2 regions of the Staphylococcus sp. Marseille-Q1834 genome follow, and region 2 is predicted to be linked to the other one. Evidence: riboswitches for the same ligand, from Rfam matches in the RefSeq annotation. Region 2 holds a riboswitch; the other holds the start of a gene.

What was found. A riboswitch is a leader RNA that binds a small molecule or an ion and turns the genes downstream of it on or off. The one in region 2 is predicted to bind lysine.
Positions count from the first base shown of each region.
Region 1: another riboswitch for lysine. It lies ahead of LIX58_RS11435 (amino acid permease); the one in region 2 lies ahead of LIX58_RS10145 (aspartate kinase).

Region 1 is NZ_CAKASN010000002.1:463,504-476,324, forward strand. It holds gene infC (translation initiation factor IF-3) at 1-28, opposite strand, end outside; ribosomal protein L20 leader region at 51-178, opposite strand; gene LIX58_RS11435 (amino acid permease) at 242-1,735, opposite strand; lysine riboswitch at 1,898-2,073, opposite strand; gene thrS (threonine--tRNA ligase) at 2,125-4,062, opposite strand; gene dnaI (primosomal protein DnaI) at 4,370-5,290, opposite strand; partial or broken gene LIX58_RS11450 (replication initiation and membrane attachment family protein) at 5,500-6,679, opposite strand; gene nrdR (transcriptional regulator NrdR) at 6,680-7,150, opposite strand; gene gap (type I glyceraldehyde-3-phosphate dehydrogenase) at 7,677-8,702, opposite strand; gene coaE (dephospho-CoA kinase) at 8,904-9,509, opposite strand; gene mutM (bifunctional DNA-formamidopyrimidine glycosylase/DNA-(apurinic or apyrimidinic site) lyase) at 9,528-10,400, opposite strand; gene polA (DNA polymerase I) at 10,416-12,821, opposite strand, start outside.
Region 2 is NZ_CAKASN010000002.1:212,343-225,163, reverse strand. It holds gene LIX58_RS10205 (toxic anion resistance protein) at 1-270, opposite strand, end outside; gene LIX58_RS10200 (5-bromo-4-chloroindolyl phosphate hydrolysis family protein) at 296-922, opposite strand; gene LIX58_RS10195 (acylphosphatase) at 943-1,212, opposite strand; gene msaA (regulatory protein MsaA) at 1,376-1,684, shown strand; gene cspA (cold shock protein CspA) at 1,889-2,089, shown strand; gene lysA (diaminopimelate decarboxylase) at 2,254-3,519, opposite strand; gene LIX58_RS10175 (alanine racemase) at 3,522-4,598, opposite strand; gene LIX58_RS10170 (amidohydrolase) at 4,605-5,756, opposite strand; gene dapD (2,3,4,5-tetrahydropyridine-2,6-dicarboxylate N-acetyltransferase) at 5,932-6,651, opposite strand; gene dapB (4-hydroxy-tetrahydrodipicolinate reductase) at 6,701-7,426, opposite strand; gene dapA (4-hydroxy-tetrahydrodipicolinate synthase) at 7,426-8,310, opposite strand; gene LIX58_RS10150 (aspartate-semialdehyde dehydrogenase) at 8,313-9,302, opposite strand; gene LIX58_RS10145 (aspartate kinase) at 9,373-10,575, opposite strand; lysine riboswitch at 10,659-10,835, opposite strand; gene LIX58_RS10140 (ABC-F family ATP-binding cassette domain-containing protein) at 11,079-12,683, opposite strand.

The DNA.
Region 1 (12,821 bases), 250 kb from region 2:
GCGTTTGATCTTTTGCTATGGTTGACACCTCCCAAAATTTTACGAAATGTTCCAAGTAAAAAGAGCGGACGTATAACGCCCGCTCTTCACTCATACACAATAAATGTGTGACATGATTAACCTGCCAACTGCCTAAAGCGTCGCTACAGGTGAGAAACGGGTGTTTCTACTTGGTTCGTTTCGTATTCAACGTTAATAATCATATCAGCATTTATCATGTAAGTCAACAATTATTTTTTATCTAATGATGTTTAATATCATCCATTTTAACATCTTGACGTAAATCCACTTTATCAAGCGGTATTAATTTTGTTTTATATCTAATTTTATGGTAGATATAAAATGCTAAAAATACTGGAATACCCATGTAAGTAATAACAAAGCGATTTAAATCAAAATGCCCTGTTTTAATAAAATCTACGTCTTGTCCAATAATAACAATCACACATAAAATCCCTGCAAATATAGGACCAAATGGGAACCATTTAGCTTTATATTTTAATTCACTCTTATTATGGTGTTGTCTATCAAAGGCTCTTCTGAATCTATAATGACTAATGGCAATACCAACCCATGCAATAAATCCAGTCATACCACTTGCTGCAACAATGTATTCATATGCGCCACCGCTAAGCTTTTGAACTAAGAAAATAACAATAACTAACACGCCTGTAGCAACTAATGCTAAATATGGCACACCGTGTTTATTCGTTTTACCAAAAGTATCAAATGCTAATTTATCTTTACTCATTGAATATAACATACGTGTTGAAGCGTACATACCTGAGTTACCAGCAGATAAAACTGAAGTTAAAATAACTGCGTTCATGAATGAAGCAGCAAAAGCTAAACCAGCATTTTTAAATACAAGTGTGAATGGAGAAGTTGCGATACTGTCATCTCCACCCATTAAAGCATTACTATCATAAGGAATTAACATACCAATTACAAAAATGGCTAAGATGTAGAATAATAAAATTCTCCAGAATACTTGTTTAATTGCTTTAGGAACAGCACGTTCTGGATTCTCAGATTCACCAGCAGTAATACCGATTAATTCAGTACCTTGGAAAGAGAAACCTGCTACAAGGAATACACCTAAAATAGACAATAAGCTACCGCCAAGGTTGCCTCCTAAGATAGGACCCTCGCCTTTCGTGAATGTTTCAAATCCTACAAACTCGCCACCCATAATACCTAAAATTGTTAGTAAGCCTATAATGATAAATATGATAACTGTTACTACTTTAATTAATGCAAACCAATATTCACTTTCACCATACACTCTTACTGATAAAGAGTTAAGGGCAAAAATAATTACTAAAAAGATACAACTCCATAACCATGCAGGAATACTAGCCATAGGAGTCCAATATTGAATAACTTGAGCAGCTATTGTGACATCTGCTGCTACTGTAATTACCCAGTTAAACCAATAATTCCATCCTAAAGCAAATCCTAATGATGGATCCACAAATCGAGTGGCATATGTACTAAATGATCCTGATACAGGAAGATAAGTTGCCATCTCACCTAATGAAGTCATTAAGAAAAATACCATGGCACCAATAATAGCATATGCAATTAATGCACCAAGTGCACCTGCATCATGAATAGCGCCTCCAGATGTCATAAATAAACCTGTACCTATACATCCTCCCATTGCTATCATGGATATGTGACGGTCTTTTAAACCACGTTTGATGCCGTCATCTTGATTTTTGACTTTACTCATAGAAGCTTCCTTTCCTACAGTAGAGGCTAACTAGAAACATTTTATTTGCTATGTGTTGATAATTAACTTATCAAATTTATATTTTACTTTTATTTATGTAAAATTAAAAATCGAAATAAAAAAAGCTGCATACCTTAGAGATATGCAACCTTTTGCTTAATCTATATCGGTAGCACATCACAAATTGTGACAGTACAGTTTCTATTCGATAACTGTCCCAACAAATGATAATTATGGTTATCATTCATTTCGGCAACTTTACCTTTCACTCTTTCAACGTACGTTCCATAACAACTTCTGAAGAGTTACTGATCAAAGTTGCAACCTCTAACTCATTTTTTTATTTTAACTAATTTGTAATATACATTAAGCATCCATTTTTATCAAGACTATCTACGTTTTTTTAAACGAATTTCATCGACTAAATTCCAAATAAATTCATCTTTTTCAACAGTTTCTTGATCTTGTGAACCGTATTTACGTACATTCACTTCGTTATTCTCAACTTCTTTATCCCCTACAACGATTTGATAAGGAATTTTTTGCATTTGTGCTTCACGGATTTTATAACCCATTTTTTCATTACGATCATCGATTTCTACGCGAACGCCTTGAGATTTTAATTCATCTTGAAGATTTTTCGCATAATCGTAATGTAAATCAACATTTACAGGAATAATCTCAACTTGTTTTGGTGCTAACCAAGTTGGGAATGCCCCTTTAGTTTCTTCAGTTAAGAAAGCTACAAATCGTTCCATAGTTGATACAACACCACGGTGGATAACTACTGGACGATGGTTTTCGCCGTCACTACCAATGTAATTTAATTCAAAACGTTCAGGTAATAAGAAGTCAATTTGAGCAGTTGATAAAGTCTCTTCTTTACCCATTGCTGTTTTAACTTGAACGTCTAACTTAGGACCATAGAATGCCGCTTCACCAATTGCTTCAACATATGGTAAGCCCATTTCATCAACCGCTTCTTTAAGCATTGATTCAGCTTTATTCCACATTTCATCGTCATCCATGTATTTTTCTTTATCGTCTGGATCTCTATAACTCAAACGGAAAGTATACTCTTCGAAGCCGAAGTCTTTGTATACATCTTGAATCATGTGTACAACACGTTTAAATTCATCTTTGATTTGGTCTGGACGAACAAAGATATGAGAGTCATTTAAAGTCATACCTCGTACACGTTGTAAACCTGATACAGCGCCACTTGCTTCATAACGGTGCATAGTACCTAATTCGGCGATACGAATTGGTAACTCACGATATGAATGTGGTCTATTATTGTAAACCATCATATGATGAGGACAGTTCATTGGGCGTAATACCATTTCTTCTGTTTCATCTAATTTCATAGGTGGGAACATATCGTCTCTATAGTGATCCCAGTGACCTGAAGTTTTGTATAATTCAACATTCGCTAACACTGGAGTATAGACGTGATCATAACCCATACTTACTTCTTTATCTACAATATAGCGTTCGATTTCACGACGAATAGTAGCACCATTAGGTAACCATAAAGGTAATCCAGCACCTACTAATTGGTTGTTAGTAAATAATTCTAAGTCTTTACCGATACGACGGTGATCACGTTCACGACGTTCTTCTAACATTTGTAAATGCGCTTTTAATTCTTTCTTATCGAAAATTGCAGTACCGTAGATACGTTGTAACATTTTATTATCACTGTCACCACGCCAATAAGCACCAGCAGTTGATAATAATTTAAATTCTTTAATTTTTGAAGTAGATGGTACATGTACCCCTCTACATAAATCTGTAAATTCACCTTGAGAATATAAAGTTACATTTTCATCTTCAGGAATTGCATCAATTAATTCTAATTTATAAGGATCATCTTTAAAGAAGTCTTTAGCTTCTTCTCTAGAAACAACTTTACGTTCGATTTTATGATTTTCATCAACAATTTGTTTCATTGTTTTTTCGATTTTTTCAAAATCATCAGATGACACTTTTTCATCCATATCAAAATCGTAATAGAAACCGCCCTCAATAACTGGACCTACACCAAATTTCACATCACCATACAAACGTTTTAAAGCTTGTGCCATTAAGTGAGCAGTAGAATGACGTAAAACTTCTAAAGCTTCCTCACTTCCAGGTGTAACGATTTCAATTTCACCATCTTCTTCTAATGGTCTTGTTAAATCAACCATTTGTCCATTAAATTTACCCGCTACAGCTTTTTTTCTTAATCCAGGACTAATTGATTGCGCGATATCTTCAGTAGTAGTTCCTTTATCAAACGCTTTTGAATTGCCATCTGGGAATTGAATATTAATTTGATCCATTATATAACCCTCCAATTATAAATTCTATTATCGTTGAAAATTAAAAAAACTCGCCCCCTAAAAAAGGGACGAGTTCGTCGCGGTACCACCCTAGTTATTTAGTAAGCACTAAATATCTCTACATAAGATAACGGTCTTGAGCCGGGCACTAATTACTAGCACCTTAAAATGAAGGAGTAACAATTTAATATATTAGCTAAATTCACACCATACATTAGCTCTCTGTATAATATAAATTAAATTATCATATCTTCATTAATTTCAACGATTTAGATTTAAGTTTATTATACATCACTTATTGTAAATTTCAATTGTTTCGTAAATTTTCTCCGTCTAAATAATACGCATTCGTTAAACTCTTAATTCTTTCGACAATTCTAGCCGCTTTAGTTTGCTCAGCACCTTCACGTGTATTAGCTAAATGGTGCTCTAGTTCATCTAAATTTAAATTTGAAGAAAAGAATGTTGGTAGTTCATGCACCATGCGATAGTGAAGTAAAGGGCCAATAACTTCATCTCTTACCCATGGTGTCACTTCTTCAGCTCCAATGTCATCTAACATTAAAATATTAGCTTCTCTAATGCGTTGCAATTTTTTCTCATAACTTCCATCTTTGAATCCACTTTTTAATGTACGTATATATTCTGGAAGATAAACAATTGTAGATGGAACGTTTTTAGATTTTAATTGATTCGCTATCGCGCCTAATATAAACGATTTACCCGTTCCAAATGGTCCATGAATATATAGTCCTTTAACATTTTCCTTGTTCACTAACTTTTTACAAATATCATTAACCGCCATTGCAATATCTAAGCGATGTCTTCCGTTTGTATAAATATCTTTAACCTTCGCATTTAAAGTATCACGTTGCATATGATGAGCAGTAATGAGTTGAGAATTAATACGTGCCTCATCATGTTTAATTTTGCATGGACATTGTTTATATCTAATTTTTATGCGTTCATTTTCAATATAGAGTTCAGGTATATGCCCTTTAACGAAATTCGGACAATGTTCATAATCATGCCCATCATAATGCTTTTGTTGGTCTTTATACTCTTGTAGTATATTTAAATCATTATCAATCATTTTATTCGTCAATTCTGATTGATGCTGAGTTAAAAAATGTTTAACGTCTTCATCATTTAAAACTTGTTGCTTTATCTTAGCAATTCGGCGTTCTAATTCATTGTTTGTTCCAATGATACTACTAAAAGATTTCATCTAATCCTCCTCCCAGTCTTGAGCTAGTTGAGCACGAAAAGCTTCTCTATCTTTCTCAAGTTGTTCATCATTATCTTCTTTCTTAGTCGTTGATTGCTGTCCTCTATTTTGTAGCCATTTTGGTGTTTTCTCTCTTGAAACAATTTCACGATGTTTCGAATAGCGTCGACGTGACTGATTTGAATTATAAATTTTAGAAGAACTATCTTCATTTGTTTTTAGAGCATAATTATATGCTTGCTGAGCTGTTTTAATGCCTAACTTTTTCCAGTTTGAGGCAATCTCAAATATATAAGTTTTAGGAAGCTTCATATCATTTTTAAGCATGACAAATTGTAGCAGAATGTTAATAACACCAAATGACAATTTTTCGCGTTCTATTAATTCTTCAATCATTCTTTTTTGTTGTAAAGTTGGCTCAGATTCTGACCATGATGAAAGCATATCAATTGGACTCGTTTGTTCTAATAAATCAAACCATTCATTAGTAGATGTTTTATCATCTTTTAGCGCATTCTCATTTTGCGTCTCAGGTAATGATTGATGACTATCACTCGTTTTCACTTGCAATTCAGGAAGCTGCTGATTATGTTCTATTAAATAATAGGAACGAGCATGCTTTCTCATATCTTCAAAAGAAAGTTGTTGATTACTTGTAATTGAGTTCAGAATGATGCGTTTCATTGAATCTGGCGTTAAGCCGTATAATGTAGCTAACTGAATAATTAATTGACGTGCTTCTTTATTAAGAATTTCACTACTAATAAAATGCGTTTGCAACATTTCTTTTAGCATATCAAAATCAAATGTTTCATTTGATAAATCGATACCTGAATAACTAGATTCTTTGATTATTGGAGATGAATCTACACTTATATTATTTTGAGGCACTTTAAAAACATCGGTAAATTTACGTGTCACTTGTTGAAACCCTGCTAAATTAGGTTCATTCTTTTCAAAATAAGCTTTTAAACGCTTATATCTTTTATTATCTACTTCGTTGTATAGATAAACAGACAACATCGGATCATTAAAGAATTGATATGCTGTTGGTGGTTGAATGAGTTCATAAATAAAGAAAGATTGTTCATGACTATGTTTCACATACGTCTTAATTAAACCAATTGCTTCTAATGCATCCATGGACTTTCTAAACTCTAATAAATTGATCTTTAATTCGTTCATGATAGTGTAGTGCGTCAGTGCTTCACTTATTGATTCATTTACAAATTGATTCATGTAATGATAAACACCAATCGCTTGCGTACCAATTAGTGGAACATATAAACGATTTAGTATATCTAAATGATTATGATTAAAGAAAAAATAGCGATAAACTTCAAACCCATCGTGAGGTCTTAAACCATATTCATAAGATTGCAAACTCATTTATGAATCACTCCGTTTATTTTCATTCAATATACCTTGCATAGAGGCCAGTAATTGGTCTACATCTTTAAATTCTTTATACACAGAAGCGAAACGCACATAGGACACTTGATCCACATGCATAAGTAAATTCATCACATGTTCCCCAATATCTCTAGATGAGATTTCAGTATGACCTGTGTCACGCAATTGCCATTCAACTTTATTAGTAATATCTTCCAGTTGTTGATAACGTACAGGTCTTTTTTCACATGACCTTACAAGTCCATTTAATATTTTTTCTCTTAAAAATTGTTCACGTGTGCCATCTTTCTTCACAACTATAAGCGGACTAACTTCTATATGTTCAAATGTCGTAAAACGAGTTCCACAATTTTCACATTCACGTCTTCTACGAATTGCATTAGCTTCATCAGCATGACGTGAATCAACGACACGTGAATGCGTTGAATTACATTTTGGGCATTTCATATCTTTCACCCTCTTGAATAGATTATGCTTCATTATACTATAAATGCAATTGAGACAAAAGAAGTCGACTTATGAGCTATAATACCAAATCTGTATTTATTTCAACTAAAATTGGTATTATATATCTTAACCTTATTTATTTTACTTATATTGATGCTATACAATGTCCAATAATTGAAAATAAAAAATTTGTACTCCCTTAGATAACTATTCCAAACACTCTTAAACTTCAGATGAGTAAATATACCTTCAAAAGTTTACATAATAATTTTAAATTAAACTTAAATCTTATTAGTAGTTCTGAAGTGAGTGATGAAGTGTAGTTGTGCAGACGCCTAATAAAAAAAGTATCGAGTGATTCATACACAAGCCTTTTCCACCGAAAAAGCACCACTACTTAACAAATAAACACCTACCTAATAACTACAAATACATGTAAAAAATAAAACTGCCGGCAAAGATCAATACTTTGTCGACAGTCTGACTCATTTCCCTTATGAATAAGAATTGAGATTATTATATATAATTAGTTAGCAGGTACTGCATTTTCAGAAGCAATTAAATTACCAATTTGTTCAGCAACTTCAACTACTCTATTTGAGTAACCCCATTCATTATCATACCAAGCAATAACTTTAACTTTATTGTCACCCATAACGATAGTGTTTTGAGCATCAACAATAGCTGAGTTAGGATTAGTATTAAAATCAACAGATACTAATGGTGCGTCCTCAACATCTAAGATACCCTCTAAACCAGCATTACGGAATGCATCGTTCACTTCATCCACTGTAACGTTCTTCTCTAAATCAACAACTAAGTCTACTAAAGAAACGTTTTTAGTTGGCACACGTAAAGCAAGACCATGTAATTTACCTTCTACTTCAGGTAAAACTTCTTTTAATGCTTTAGCAGCACCAGTAGAAGTTGGAATGATACTTTCGTTACATGAACGCGCACGACGTAAGTCTTTATGTGGATTATCAATGTTATTTTGGTCGTTAGTAATAGCGTGAACTGTTGTCATTAAGCCATTTACAATACCAAATTTATCATTTAACACTTTTGCAACTGGACCAATACAGTTTGTTGTACAAGAAGCATTACTGAAAATGTCATATTCTTGAACATCTAATTTATCGTCATTTACCCCTTTAACAATCATTTGAACGTGGCCACCTTTTGATGGACCAGTTAATAATACTTTTTTAGCGCCAGCATTAATATGGCTGATTGCTTTATCTCCATGATTGAATTTACCTGTAGCTTCAATGACGATATCAATATCTAAATCTTTCCAAGGTAAGTTTTCTGGATTACGATCTGACACTAATTTAATATCATGACCATCTACACGGATACCATTTTCAATTGGTTCTACTTTTTTATCGTATCTACCGTGAGTTGTATCATAATTAATTAGATGCGCAATTGTTTCTGGTGGATAGCTAGCATTGATTGCTACTACGTTTAAGTTATCTTTATGTAATGCAATTCTTAATACCATTCTACCGATTCTACCCATACCATTAATTGCTATATTTGTTGACATTTAAAGCACCCCTTGATTGTTTGTTTATATGTTATACTTTATAAAATTAGTGTAACATAATTATTTGAATTTGAAAGCGTTTTCCACTAATTTAAATATTTTATTTTTATATAACTTTAATAAGTTTTAGTTATTAAAAAAATCTTAGCGAAAAGTGTTATGATTAATAACTTCTTTTTCACTAAGATTTGGGGCTTAAAATTATTCTTTATTTAAAAATCCTTGTTCAGTTAATAAATTTTCAACATTTTGTTTTAATTCAAGTTTGTCTCCAAGATTATCTATGACATGATCTGCCATTCTGCTTTTTTTATCAATTGAAATTTGACTATATACTCTTGCTTTAGCATCTTCCGCAGTCAAATTATTACGTTCCATTAAACGATCAATTTGAACACTTTCTGAAGTATATACTAACCAAACTTCATCTACTGTATCTTGTAAGTCATTTTCATATAGAAGCGGAATATCCATAATTACATTATGACCTTGTTGTAAATATTCATGTTTTTCTTCTTCCATAATTTCTCTTACAATTGGATGCACGATTTTATTTAATTCGAGGCGTTTTTCAGGATGATTGAACACGAGTTCTCCCATGTATTTACGATCCATTTCACCTTCTTCAGTAATTGCTTCCTCACCAAATTGCGCTCTAACTTGTTCTAGACCTTTTGAACCTTTAGCAACAGCTTTACGCGCTGCTATATCCGCATCTACAATTTTGAAGCCATATGCAGTTAAAAGTTCAGAAACTGTAGATTTACCTGTTGCTATACCACCTGTTAACCCAATCACTTTAGGCATAAATATCACCACTCATTTCTATTTCTGACACTGCGGGCAGAAATGACTATTTCTAGCTGCTACTACTTTTTGTTCTATGTCATGCCCACATACATTACATTTACTTTGTTTATACACATTTAAATGAAGTTGCATTTCTCCAGTTTTACCATCTGCATGTCGATAATCTGAAATGCTAGTACCTCCATTATCAATACCCTCTTTTAGAACTTCTTGAACATAATAGAACACCATTTTACGTTCAAGTTCAGTTGTATCTTTAACTTTTCTTGAAGGATGAATTCCCGCTCTAAACAGCGCTTCACACGCATAAATATTGCCACAGCCAGCGACAATCTTATGATCTAATAACATCTGTTTAATTGGCTTATTCTGTACTTTTTTTTGATTTAAATAATCTTTAAAATGTTCAAACGCTTCATCATCAAACGGTTCCGGCGCTATTTCTAAAAATGAAGGATAATCTTCAAAGGAAGCTAAATTACGAATTTCTCCAAATCGACGTATGTCTGAATAGACAAGCTTTTTGCCATTATCTAAGTGAAAAATAACATGCCAATGTTTTCTATAATTAGGTGTCGTTATTTCAGATAATTGATTAACGATGAAAACCCCACCTGCCATACCTAAATGGCTTAATAAAATACGTTCATTATTATTTTTCTCGATATTAAATACGATATATTTACTACGACGTTGAATTTTTTTTAATGTATAACCTTCACTATTTAAACAGAAACCATCTAGATTTATCCCTTTAATGATAGTTTCTTTACCTTGGCGTTTCCCTTCAATTACTTTTTTTGAAAAGGTTACACTTTTAATAGTAGCATTTTTAATATATGGTTCTATACCTCTTTTAACATGTTCAACTTCTGGTAATTCTGGCATTTCAATTTCCTTTCTCTATTTCGCATCATACCAAGTAGAGCCATAGTTTGAATCTACTTTTAAAGGTACATCTAAATCTAGTGCATGTTCCATTATGTCTTCTACAAACGCACTAAAATCTTCAATTTCATCTTTAGGTACTTCAAATATCAATTCATCGTGAACTTGAAGTAATAATTTCGCATGATAAGAAGTCTCTTTAACTTGCTTATCAAATTCAACCATTGCTAGTTTAATAATGTCAGCTGCGCTACCTTGTATTGGTGTGTTCATCGCAGTTCTTTCAGCAAAGCCTCTTAAATTAAAATTACGACTAGTAATATCTGGTATATATCTACGACGATGTAATAGTGTTTCAACGTAACCATTTGCTTTCGCATCTTTTACAATATCTGACATATATTGTTTTACACCCGGAAAACTAGCTAAATAATCATCAATAAATGCTTTGGCTTTTTTACGAGTTATTCCTAAACTTTGACTTAAACCATAGTCACTTATTCCATAAACAATACCAAAGTTAACAGCTTTAGCTTGACGACGCATTAAATCATTTACACCATCCGCTTCAACGCCAAAGACTTTCATAGCAGTAGCAGTATGAATATCATGACCATGAATAAACGCTTCCTTCATACTTTCATCTTGCGTAATATGAGCTAATACACGTAACTCAATTTGAGAATAGTCCGCTGAAAGTATGACACTGTCATCTGAGTTTGGTTTAAATGCACGACGAATTTTACGTCCTTCCTCAAGTCTAACAGGTATATTCTGTAAGTTAGGGTCTACTGATGACAAGCGTCCAGTTTGAGCTAATGTTTGATTGAAACGTGTATGAATACGTTTGTCATCACTAATTACTTTTTGTAATCCCTCAACATAAGTTGATTGTAATTTAGATAATTGGCGATAATCTAAAATATAATCTATGATTGGGTGTTCCCCTTGGAGTTGTTCTAACACATCAACTGCTGTAGAATAACCCGTTTTCGTCTTTTTAATGACTGGAAGTTTAAGCGTTTCAAATAATACAACACCTAGTTGTTTAGGCGAGTTAATATTGAATTCTTCTCCAGCTGCATTATGAATATTACTAATAAGTGTATCCAATTTTTCTTGAATTTCATGTTGCATTTGTTGTAAATCATTGACATCTGTATAGATACCTATCTCTTCCATTTCACCTAAGATGCGCGCAAGTGGAAGTTCTAAGTTCTGTAATAATTCTATTTGATTATGCGCTTCTAACTCTTTTAACATTAAAGGTTGTGATTCATGAATAGCTTCAGTTATAGAAGCGATATGAATGTTTAAAATTTCATCGTCAGGGATGCTACGTTTTTTACCTTTACCATATATAGAAATATCATCTTTTACATAATTTTGATGATAATGCGTTACAACAGAACGGACATCATCTATTGTTCTTGAAGGATCTATAATGTAACTTGCTAGCATTACATCAAATTGAATATTTTTAATATCTATATCTAATCTATGAGCTACGACATACGTTTTCTTAGCATCATAAACACTTTTGATCGTATTCTCATCTTCAAGCCATTTGATTAAATCAGGATAATCATTAATACTGTCAGCATTGATAACAATATGTTGTTCACCTGTATAGAAACCAAATTTTAATATTTCATCTTTTAAATAGTTTGAACCATCTATTTCAAAATGTATTACTGCTTCATCTAAATGCTTTAGATCGATATGTTCAAAAGTAGGTTCAATTTCAAATGTTCTATCTGAATTATCTTCAGTCTCAGGAACGTCGCTATCCATATCAGCAAGTAACTGCTTAAACTCTAATTTTTTAAATAACTCAATTTTATCTTTATTGTCTTCTTGATTTTTAAGTTGTGTATCTTCTAAATTTACTTCAATAGGACTTTCACAATTTATTGTCGCTAGGTCTTTACTCATTAATGCATCATCATGACTGTTTTCAAGTTTCTCTTTAAGTTTTTTTCCTGAAACTGATTCAATATTGTCATAAACACCTTCGACAGTTTCAAATTGTTTTAAGAGTTTAATCGCAGTTTTTTCACCCACTCCAGCAACACCTGGAATATTATCTGACGTATCTCCCATTAACCCTTTCATATCAATAATTTGATGTGGCGTTAATCCGTCATATTTTTCGGCAATAAATTCTGGAGTATAATGATCGACGTCAGTAACACCTTTTTTCGTATAATAAATAGTGACATTATCAGTCGCTAATTGAGTTAAATCTCGGTCTCCGGTTACTATAATCGTTTCAAAACCTTGCTTATCCGCTTCTTTACTTAGTGTACCGATAATATCATCGGCCTCGTAATTTTCTAATTCATAGTGTTTAATATGATAAGCATCTAATAATTGACGTATATATGGAAACTGCTCACTTAATTCAGGTGGTGTACTTTG
Region 2 (12,821 bases):
AGCTTGAACTTCATCTAACATACGATGTGAGAATTGAGACATATTTTGTTGTAGATGAGAACCAAAGGCTAATAAACCATCATTATCTAACGGTTTAATCTGTTGACTGATTGAATCAATTTTTTTAAGTTCATTCTCATTAAATTGATGCTCAAAATCTTCAGCAATTGTGTTCTGAGAAAGATTAGGGCTATTACTAGTATTTAACTGCTGTTGTTCTATATAATCATCTAATGGATGTGAGTTAATAAATTGTTCTTCTTTCGTCATTTATATCTTCGCTCCATTCTTTAAGTTAACTATCTTTATGACGATTTTGTTCAAGACGATTAAGTTCCATCTCAACATCTAATCGCTCATAATCGTCTTCATTTAAACGTTTTAAATCTGCAATCAACGTGCGCTTTACTTCGTCTAATGTAATACGTGTTTGTTCCAGTTTTTGTTTCTCTGATGCTGATTTCTTTGGCATTTTTGATAAACGCGTGTAAGACTCAATTAAATTTAATGCATTATCAATATGAGAATAGAAGAAACTCTCAACTTTGAAAAACAAACCTGGTCTTTGCTTTACAGCCACGTGAATAGATTTCGAAATGCGATAAATATCATTAATTTGACGAAAATCTTTAAGCGATCGCACATTAACATAAGATCTTAATATATTTCTAATTTTATCTTGCGATTGATTTAACTGATTTCTAACAAAGCGATAATCTCTACGTGATAAGCCTATTTCAGTTAAATATTTTTTTGACGTTAAGCGTTGAGTAGGGAAGTAAGATACAAAAAACATCCCAATACCTATTAAGGCGTCTAGTATAAATGAAAGATCAAACCCAAATATACTTACCGCCCATGAAATAATAGCTACTGGAATCCCTACTAAAACGCCTATGAATCGAGAAATATTATATCTCAAATGGCATCTTCCTTTATATTTTAAATCGATTGAAATTCTGAATATTGTTTATCGTTATGAACATCTTCAATAGTATAATTACCAACAGAAGAAGCTGGTGATGCGCCATTTATAACGGCATTTATAAATTGTTCTAAGTCTGCTTCTTTACCTTGAGCATAAATTTCAACATAGTCTTCCACATTTTGAACGGTTCCTACAATATTATATTTCTGAGCTAATTTCTCTGTATAGTAACGAAAACCTACACCTTGAACTGTTCCAAATACTTGTAAATGCTTATGTTGCATAATATCACCTCTTATTACTATTATACGAACTTTAGCATCAAAAAACTAATATTTACTATCACATTAGATAGAGGTCGGCCAAAAGTATGAGCCGTAAAACTTGAATTCATTTATATTAGAGTTAAAATAATTTTATAGTTTTAATTTGAGAGGGGAATTGACGATGTGGACAGTTGCAAAGATTAGAGCTGACTACGAGGGATGGTGGTTATTTAGCGACTGGACAGATAAAATCATTGAACAACATCATTTCGATAGTTATGAAGACATGTTGGGAAATTATAAAAAAATTATTAATGCAAGCAAACAATATTATGATAATTATGTAATTGGGAAATATAATATTCATGCATTTTATAATAATTGCGATTTAAATTTTTGTGAAGATTGTGATGAAGATTTACAAATATTTTATAGTTTTATTGTATTAAATAATAATGAAGTTTATTATAATCTGCCAAAAATTAATTAAAAGACAATTTTCTATAATTGTATTGCAATTTAATTCGAACTAACATATAATAGCTATTAAGCAATGGTTTTATTCCATATTGCAAAGAATATCTGTAAGAGTTATATATAGCGTTTTGTTATTCATACATAATTGTCACATGTATTTTTTGTAATATGCGAATAACGCATATTGAAAGAATTTAGTCTTGGAGGTTTCAGAATTATGAAACAAGGTACAGTTAAATGGTTTAACGCTGAAAAAGGTTTTGGTTTTATCGAAGTTGAAGGTGAAAACGACGTATTCGTACACTTTTCAGCAATTAACCAAGATGGTTATAAATCATTAGAAGAAGGTCAATCAGTTGAATTTGAAGTAGTTGAAGGCGATCGCGGTCCTCAAGCTGCAAACGTTGTTAAACTATAATAAATAGATTGTAAAATATTGACTTTATTGACACCTTACCAAGATGTAAGGTGTTTTTTATTGCTCAATTTTAAGGAATATATAAAAGCCATATTCTATCCTTCATTTAAAAGGTTTAGAATATGGCTATATTTATTTATACAAACATCGCTCAGTAACTACGTTTATTTAGTATCATTAATGATTAATTGACGTAATGATTGACGTTTAATGACTTCACGTGCTTTTCCATCTTTTAAGAAGAAAACAGGTGGTTTCTGCATTTGATTGTAATTAGAAGCCATAGAATAATGATAAGCGCCTGTAGAAAGAATTGCTAGGTAATCACCACGTTGAACAGAAGCAGGGAGTTTTGCATCACGAATAATAATATCGCCTGATTCACATAATTTACCTGCAATTGTTACTGTTTCATTAGCTTCTTCATGACGATTCACTAATAATGCTTGATATTTAGCTCCATATAATGCAGTTCTAATATGATCACTCATACCGCCATCAATTGAAACATATTTATTAACTTCAGGAATTTCTTTGATTGTACCAACTTCATATAAAGTAATACCAGCCTCTCCAACAATTGAACGACCTGGTTCAATACCAATTTCTGGCACTTCATAGTTTAAACGCTCTGTTTCAGCTTTGATAGCATCTGTAATTTCTGCTATGCCTTCTTCAATAGGGAAACTAACGTCTCCTTCAACATATTTGATACCGAAACCGCCACCTAGGTTAAGTAATTCAACTTTAATATCATTTTCAGAAAGCCAATTAAGTACGATCTTAGCAGTTTCGATCATCGCTTCAGTTCCTTCAATTTGAGAACCAATATGGAAATGAATACCTTTTAAATGTAAACGTTTAGAGTCACGTACTTTATTAACTGCTTCAATCGCTAAACCATGGCGAATTGATAAACCAAATTTGCTATCTTCTTGGCCAGTTTGAATAAACTCATGCGTATGTGCCTCAACACCAGGGTTAACACGTAAGACTACATTGACTGTATCGCTTGCATATCTATCAATTAAATCGATTTCTTCAAGCGAATCGATGACAAAGTAACCAACGCCACTTTCTAAAGCGTATTGAATTTCACGTTTTGTTTTGTTGTTACCATGGAAGTGGATTTTGCTAGGATCAAATTTAGCTTCTAACGCTGTGTACAGTTCACCTTCAGAAACTACGTCTAATTGTAAATCTTCTTCTTGAACTAATTTGACCATTTGAATACATGTAAATGCTTTTGAAGCATATGAAATATTATATTTTAAACCGCTTTTTTGAAAAGCTGAGTGATATCTACGCATTTGATTGCGGATTTCATCTTCATCATAAACAATAGTAGGGGTACCAAAGCTTTGAGCAAGTGTTTTTAAACTTGTACCTGCCATTGTTAACTCACCATATTCATTATATTTAACTGCCATTTTTATCTATACTCCTTTATGAGAGAATCATGATTCATCGCACTAAGTTGTTCAGAGTTAGCGCCCACACCTTTGAATGTATATTCATCAATGCGTATATCGTTATTATATAATATCACTTCATCTTGTGCATGAACTTCATCGTCAACTTCTACAAACATATGACTCATCATTAATGCACGAATAGGATAGCGTTTGCCATTAATGAGCGCCTCATGTTTTGCGCGTGATTTTAGAATACCGTCGCCATAGCCTACATCTACAACTGCTAATTGAGTTCTGTTACGTGTAGCTTCATATGCAAAGCTATAGCCACAATAATCGCCTTCATTTACTTCACGAACTTGTATAACATTTCCTTTAACTGTAAGTGACTGTTGAATGCGTTCTTCTTCTAATTTACTGTAAGGACGAGACCCATATAAAGCTATGCCTACACGTGCGTGCGTATGGTAGGGAAGCAGCGCTTGTCCTTCACGATAATAACTTGCACTGTTTTGAGCATGTATCATATCAAATTGATAGCCTTCAGCTAATAGTGTATTTACTACATTTAACCAAGCTTTGCGTTCTAAGCCGTACTCTGGAACATCGAATTCATCGGCATAGCCAAAGTGTGTCCACAATCCTGAGATAATCATTTTGTTCGAATTAGAAGTGTGATAATCATCTTCTAATACTTCTTTAATTTCTTCTAACGTTTTGAAACCTGAACGATGTAATAAATTTTCAAACTCTAAATGGACTTTAATATCGTGTAGTTCCTCTTTATATTTATAATAGTATTCTAGAGAGGGCAAAGTCATTTGAATTTGATTATCTCTCACAGTATCAAAGTCATACACTGCATTCATTAAAAATATTGTAGCTTCAGGCACCAATTTACGAATTCTTATAGCTTCTTTTAAAGAAGTCGTACTGAAAGTATTGATACCCGCTCTTGAAAATTGCTTTACGGCAAATTCTAATCCATAATGATACGCATTATTTTTTACTACTGCCATAATTGAATTATTATTTTTTACTTTAACAGCATTTTGATAAAACGCTTCTGAATCAACCGACCATGTTGCTGTCAATTTAAGTTACTCCTCTCCATAATGTAGTAATAATTGTTCATAATAGTTCGCCACATCGATTAATATCTTTTCATCAAAATTTAAGTGAGATGTGTGTAAACCTGTGACATAACCTTTATCTTCATTACGTGTACCTACGAATGCGAAGTAAGCAGGAGCGAGTTGCTGACCATAGAAGCTAAAGTCTTCTCCAAATAAAAATGGTAATGGTTTATCTATTACTTCTAAGTTTGCACTTTGAATTGCCTGTTCCACACTTACTCTTAATTGAGGACTATTCATTGTCGCAGGATAACCTTCTTCAAACTTCACTTCACATTCTACATTGAATAATAATTTTACACTTTCAGCTATTTTTTGCATTTGCGTTTTAACTACATTTAAATCATTGGCATCATAGGTACGAATTGTACCTTCTAAATAGCCATTACTAGGCACTGTATTAATGGCCTCACCAGCTTCAAAATGTCCCATATGTACAATATTACGTTTTAAACCGTTTAAATGATATTGTTGAATTTGTCCTACTTGATTTAAAACATGAAGTAAAGCTTCACCACATGAATGACCTTGTTCTTTGTCCGCTACGTGACTTGATAAACCTTTTAAAAAGAAGCGATATTCTGTGGCACTAGCTGTAATTTCATTATCACGAATGACTACTTGACCTTCATCAGCGAACGGGTTGATGTGAATACCAAATACAGCTTCAATAGGGTAATTATTAAACGCACCTGCTTTAATGAGACGATTAGCACCACCGCCAGTTTCTTCGGCAGGTTGGAAGATAAATACAACGTTATGAGGTAATTCATTATTATCTGCCATTGTTTTACAACGTTTTACAAATAACATTAATGCAGTTGTATGACCATCGTGACCACATGCATGCATGACATTATCAGTTTGGCTACGATAATCAATGTCATTCTCTTCAAAGATTGGGAGGGCATCAATGTCAGCTCTAAATGCAATCGTATGATCACTATTTCCCTTTAAATAAGCAATGGCGCCTGTTTCAAGAGGGCACTCATATGAAATGCCTAACTCTTCTAAGAAATTTACAATATATTTTGTAGTTTCAAATTCATGCAAACTCAACTCTGGATGTTGATGTAAATGTCTTCTATGTTTTGTGACGAATTCCAATTCATTCATATAATCATTCCTTTTTTACTTAATAATGAGAGCGTTCGTTTTATTTTGAAAATAACTGCCAGTCTTGTTAAAACTTCATTTTCCAAAAAAGTGGGAAAGTATAAAAAGTTATAGACAGAGGCTGAGACTTAAGCGTCCCAGCCTCTATAAAATTTAAATTATACGTCGTTAATTCTTAATCATTTAACTTTCTTAAAGCTGAAACAATTTCACGTTTAGAATCTTCAACTTCAGAAGTTTGTTTAATGACTTTCGCAGGAGTTCCGGCTACTACTGCGCCTGCTGGGACATCTTGAGTAACGATAGCTCCGGCTGCCACGATAGCACCTTCACCAACTCTTACACCTTCAAGAATAACAGCATTTGCTCCGATAAGTACATTATCTTCAATGACTACTGGTGAAGCACTAGGTGGCTCAATTACGCCAGCTAATACAGCGCCTGCGCCAACATGGACATTCTTACCAGTTGTAGCACGTCCACCTAATGTTGCATTCATATCAATCATAGTACCTTCACCAACAACAGCACCAATATTAATTGTAGCGCCCATCATAACTACTGCACCATCTTCAATAATGGCTTGTTCGCGAATAAAAGCGCCAGGTTCAATTCGAGCATTCGTATTAGTTAAATCTTTAAGTGGGATAGCTGAATTACGACGATCCATTTCAATTTCTAAATCTGTGATACTAGCTTGATTAGCTTCATAGAAAGGTTTCCAATCATCCGCTTCACAGAAGATAACTTTTGAATTATCTGATCCAAACACTTTAAATGATTCTGGGAAGTTAACATTGTTAAATTCTCCATTAACATAAACTTTTAAAGGGGTAGATTTTTTAGCATCACTAATATATTGAATAATTTCTTGTGCAGAAAGATGTTGTACCATGTTCGATTCTCCTTATTATTTCATGAATTAAAAAGATGACTTTCAGTTATTACAAATTATCAAAGGTATAATAACCATTTTGTTTTTTAATTAACTGTTCAGCAGCTGTAATTGCACCATTTGCAAAGATATCTTTCGACTGTGCTTTATGAGAAATTGTAATTGTTTCATCCGTTCCAGCAAATAATACATCGTGTTCTCCTACAATTGTACCACCACGCACTGCATGAATACCGATTTCATCTTTTTCTCGTTTTTCAGTACGCTCATGACGGTCATAAACAGGATGTACATTGTTACGTAATTCTTTAATAACATCATATAACTTAACAAGTGTGCCACTTGGTGCGTCTACTTTTTTATTATGATGCGCTTCAGTTAGTTCGATATCAAAATCTTGAAGTAGGGGTACTGCAGCCTCTAAGATTTTTGTTAATGCATGTACACCATAGCTCATATTTGCACTAAAGAATACAGGCATACGTTCACTAAGGTCTTCTAATTTAGCTACAAGTTTCTCTTTCTCACCAGTAGTAGCAATAACTAATGGTAATTCAAAATCCTCATCTAATAGTGGTAATAGTAGGTTAGGATTAGAGAAATCGATTGCGACATCTGCTTTCTCTTGAGCATCAACAATATGGTCGAAATGAGTATACGGTGTTGAATCATTATGCTCGGGTTCAATTACACCTACAATTTCATGACCTTTTTCTTCTGCAAGTCGTGCAACACGTTTATTCATCGCACCATAACCGATTAATAAAATTTTCATTAGTGTTCACCTGCTTTAAACTGTTCGTAAGCATTAACTAATACTTTAGCATCTTCAACTTCTAAAGGTAAAAGAGGTAAACGTAATTCATACTCTCCGAAACCTAAATAACTTGTTAATGCTTTAATCGGAATTGGATTTACATCAACAGAAAGGGCATCTAATAATTTACCAATTGGTTCGAAGTCTTTAGAAATACCTTGTCCACTTTGTTTAGCATCATATAATGCTTGGAATTCTTTTGGAATAACATTAGCTATAACTGAAATAACGCCATTTCCACCACGTTCGTAAAATTCTACAACGTTATCATCATTACCACTATATAATGCAAATTCATCTTGATTAATACGTTTTTTTACTTCTTCATAGTATTCGAAATCATTTGTTGCATCTTTAATTGCGACAATATATTCATTATGACTTAATGTTTCAACTGTTTCAGGATTAATCGTCATATTTGTTCTTGAAGGTACGTTATATAGTACAACAGGCAATTTAACTTCATTAGCAATTGTTTCAAAATGTTTTATTAAGCCTCGTTGATTCGTTTTATTATAATAAGGCGTAATTAACATAATTGCATCTGCGCCTAATTGTTTAGCACGCTGTGAAGCTTGGATAGATTTAACAGTATTATTAGTACCAGTACCAGCAATAATTGCTACACGATGATCTACTTGTTTCACTACCGCTTCCAATACTTGTTCTTTTTCTTCTTCGGTTAAAGTAGGGCTCTCAGCTGTCGTACCATTAACTATAATTGCTTGTACACCATTTTCTAATAAGAAATCAACATGTCTTTCTAATGCATTGTAATCCACTTCATTATTTGTGAATGGGGTAGCAAGCGCTACACCAACGCCTTCAAAAATATGTGCCATTATTATCTAGCTCCTTTTAAATTGATCACTTGCTCTAATACTTGAACTGCATTTAATGCTGCACCTTTAAGTAAATTATCAGAAGTACACCATACATGGAATGTATTATCTAATGAATCATCTCGACGAATACGTCCAACAAATACGTCGTCTTTTCCAGTTGAATTAATTGCTAATGGATATTCATTATTTTCAGGATTATCAACTAATACTACGCGACTATCTTGATCGAATAAATCTTTAATTTCTTGTACTGTCGCTTCTTTATCAAGAGTCACATCAATTTCAACGCTATGGCTATCTTGAACAGGTACACGCGCACATGTTGCAGTTACACGTAACTCAGGTTGATTTAAGATTTTGCGTGTTTCATCAATCATTTTTTGTTCTTCTTTTGTATATCCATCTTCTAAAAAGACATCAATATGAGGAAGCACGTTATTATAAATTGGGTGAGGGTACGCTTCAGGTGCTTTACCATTTGCACCCTCAGTTAAATCACGTTTACCCTTAATGCCTGAGCCTGAAACCGCTTGATAAGTTGTATAAGCGACACGTTTTAATCCGTATTTATCTTGTAATACTTTTAACGGTACAACTGATTGAATTGTTGAACAGTTAGGGTTAGCAATGATACCACGTTTAAAATGAGGCTCATTTACTTCTGGTACAATTAAATCAATGTCTTCAGTCATACGCCATTGACTAGAATTATCGATGACGATTGCGCCAGCTTTTTCAAAAATAGGGGCGAATTGTTTACTTGTGCCACCACCAGCACTCATCAATACGTAGTCAAATTTCTCACTTGCTGCTTCTTCTGTAAGTTCTTGAACAACATATGTTTTACCTTGAAACTCAACTTCTTTACCTGCTGATCTAGCTGATGAGAATAATACTAAATCATCAAATTTAATATTTTTACGATCAAGTGTTTCTAACATTTTTGTTCCTACTAATCCTGTTGCTCCGACTACTGCGATTCTTGTCATAAAAAGTCACTCCATTGTTTTATTATTTGAATTTTAAAAAAATTAATTATAAATAAGATATTCTAGATTATTAGATGTCAAAAGCATCGTATAAAATTTCGACTGCTTTTTCACCATTCTCTTTATCAATGACATACGAAATACTGATTTCAGATGTTGTAGTTTGATAAAAAGGAATATTAGAATTGATAAGGGTAATAAATGCTTTAGATGCTACACCAGACATGTCTCTCATTCCTGAACCAATTAATGAGATTTTGACATATGATTCATTGATTTTATAGTCTAGTGCTTCAAATGCTGTAGATAACTCCTCTAAGATATTTGAGATTTGATGAGCATCACTATCTTTAATTGAGAAAGATAATTGTAATCCTTCTGTATTGACTATTTGCGAAATCATATCTACATTTACTGAACCATCTTCTAAAGCAGTAAATAATTGAGTCAATAAACGATTATCCGGTAGGGGATAACTAATTGTTACGTGCATCATATGTTTATCTAATGCAACACCTGTTACAGCTTTTTTCTCTAAAATTTCTGTTCTTGGCATAATCCATGTTCCTTTCACATTTGATAATGTTCTGCCCAAATAAAGGGGAATATCGTAATTTTTAGCTAGTTCTACGCTTCTTGTTTCAAGGACCCCAGCGCCTAAAGCACTCATTTCCATCATTTCCTCATAGGATACATAATCTAAGCGCTTAGCCTTACTAAGTATTCTTGGATCAGTAGCGTATACACCATCAACATCAGTATATATTTCACAAGGTATTTGATTACTTGCAGCTAAGGCAACTGCAGTTGTATCAGAACCACCTCGACCTAACGTTGTTAATTCCAATTCATCATTAATTCCTTGGAATCCTGCTACAACCAAAACATCTTTATCTTCAAACGCTTTATCAAACGTTTCAGGATTAATTTCAGCAATTCTACTTTTAAGATGATGGCCAATTGTTTTAATACCAGCTTGATAACCAGTCATCGATCTTGCGTTTACACCAATATCATTCAATACCATAGATAAGTAAGACACTGTTTGTTGTTCACCAGTAGTTAATAATAGGGCTAATTCTTCATCTTTAGGTGTTGTAGTAAGATTTGATACATTTTCCATTAATTGATCTGTAGTTTTACCCATGGCACTCACTACTACAATTAATTGTTCGCCGTCATCCACACGACGTTTAAGCATTTCTGCGATATTTTTTATCTTTGTAAAATCGGCAACGGATGAACCGCCGAACTTCAAAACACTTCGTTTCAAACTTTTACCTCCTACATTTTGGGAGGCCCACGCTATAAAAAAGAGCAAGTTCGGAATGCGCGCGAACTTGCTCGTAATTTATATACAAGTGATGCACTCCATTATTAAATAATAATGACAAACTCTCAGCTCTTAACCACAAAGTCCAACGCTTTATATCTGCGTCTATAAAACGTTTCGGCATCGCACCCTTTCAATATTAGCTGTTGCAGACAGTGTATCTAATATGTACTAATGATTGATGCGCCTCATCAATTTCTTATTCAATTGCTATGTTTTTTATTATACATAAGGCAATTATGTCTGTAAACCGATAATTGTGATTTTTTGCAATTGACTGAAAAATCTAACAGTTATTTTACTACTTAATAGCAATGATACTTCTATTTAGTAAAAAGTAGGGTATAAGGAGAAAAGAATTTAAGTATATAACAATATCAAATATAGTTATTAAACAAAAAATAACTCACTTCCCAATAAGATAGAAAGTGAGTCGAAAAATATTATTTTTGTAATACGCCAATTTCTTGAAGATATTCTTCGTAAGGAATTTCTTTAGATAATCCGCCTTGTTGATTTAAATCTATAACACGGTTAGCGATAGTGTTAATAAATTCAAAGTCATAAGACGTGAAAATAATTGAACCTTTAAATGATTTTAAACCATCATTGACAGCAGTAATACTTTCTAAATCAAGGTGATTTGTTGGTTCATCTAATAGTAAAACGTTTGCGCTTGAAAGCATCATTTTACTTAACATACAACGTACTTTTTCTCCACCTGATAATACACTAGCTTTTTTCTTAACTTCCTCACCGCTGAATAACATACGACCTAAGAAACCACGTAAGAATGTTTCTGTTTGTTTATCTTCAGGAGCATATTGACGTAACCATTCAACTAAGTTCATGTCTACGCCTTCAAAGAAGTCAGAGTTATCTTTAGGGAAATAACTTAATGATGTAGTAACTCCCCATTTGAATGAACCTTCATCTGGCTCCATTTCACCAGCTAAGATTTTTAATAACGTTGTTTTAGCAATTTCGCTATCTCCGATAAGAATGGCTTTATCATTAGGATTCATTGTAAATGAAATATTGTCTAATACTTTTTCACCATCAATTGTTTTAGAGATACCATCAACAACTAATAAATCGTTACCAATTTCACGTTCTGGCGTGAATTTTACATAAGGATAACGTCTTGAAGAAGGTTGAATATCATCTAACTCAATTTTTTCTAATTGTTTCTTACGGCTTGTTGCTTGTTTAGATTTTGAAGCATTCGCAGAGAAACGAGCGATAAAGTCTTGTAGCTCTTTCATTTTTTCTTCTTTTTTCTTATTTTGTTCTTGAGCCATTTTTTGTGCTAATTGACTTGATTGATACCAGAAATCATAGTTACCTACATATAATTTGATTTTACCAAAGTCTAAGTCAGCAATATGTGTACAAACATTGTTAAGGAAATGACGGTCATGGGATACAACTATGACAGTGTTATCAAAATTAATTAAGAAATCTTCTAACCAGTTAATGGCTGGAATATCTAAACCATTGGTAGGCTCATCAAGTAATAGTACGTCAGGTTCACCAAATAAACTTTGTGCTAATAATACTTTTACTTTTTGATTATTTTCTAATTCAGACATTTGTTTGTCATGTAATTCAGTTGTAATACCTAAACCTGATAATAGGGAAGCAGCATCCGCTTCGGCATTCCAACCGTTCATTTCAGCGAATTCTCCCTCTAGTTCTGCTGCACGAATACCATCTTCATCGCTGAAATCTGGTTTCATATAAATTTCATCTTTTTCTTTCATAACTTCATATAGACGTTCATGTCCTTTAATGACAACGTCTAACACACGTTCATCTTCATAAGCAAAGTGATCTTGTTTTAAGACAGCTAAACGTTCATCTTTTCCTAAAGACACATGACCAGTTTGAGAATCAATTTCTCCAGATAAGATTTTTAAAAATGTAGATTTACCAGCACCATTAGCGCCAATAAGTCCATAACAGTTTCCTTCAGTAAATTTAATATTTACATCTTCAAATAGTTTACGATCACCAAAACGTAAACTTACATCAGTTACTTGTAACATGCATTTACTCCTTTATTCATCGTTTATCTAACGCAAAAATTATATCACATAATGTTTTTACTTTCGAGTTCATGTAAGTTCAATTGTAAGAATGCTTGTTTGATAGAGGCATGTTATAATACAAAAGAATACAAACCC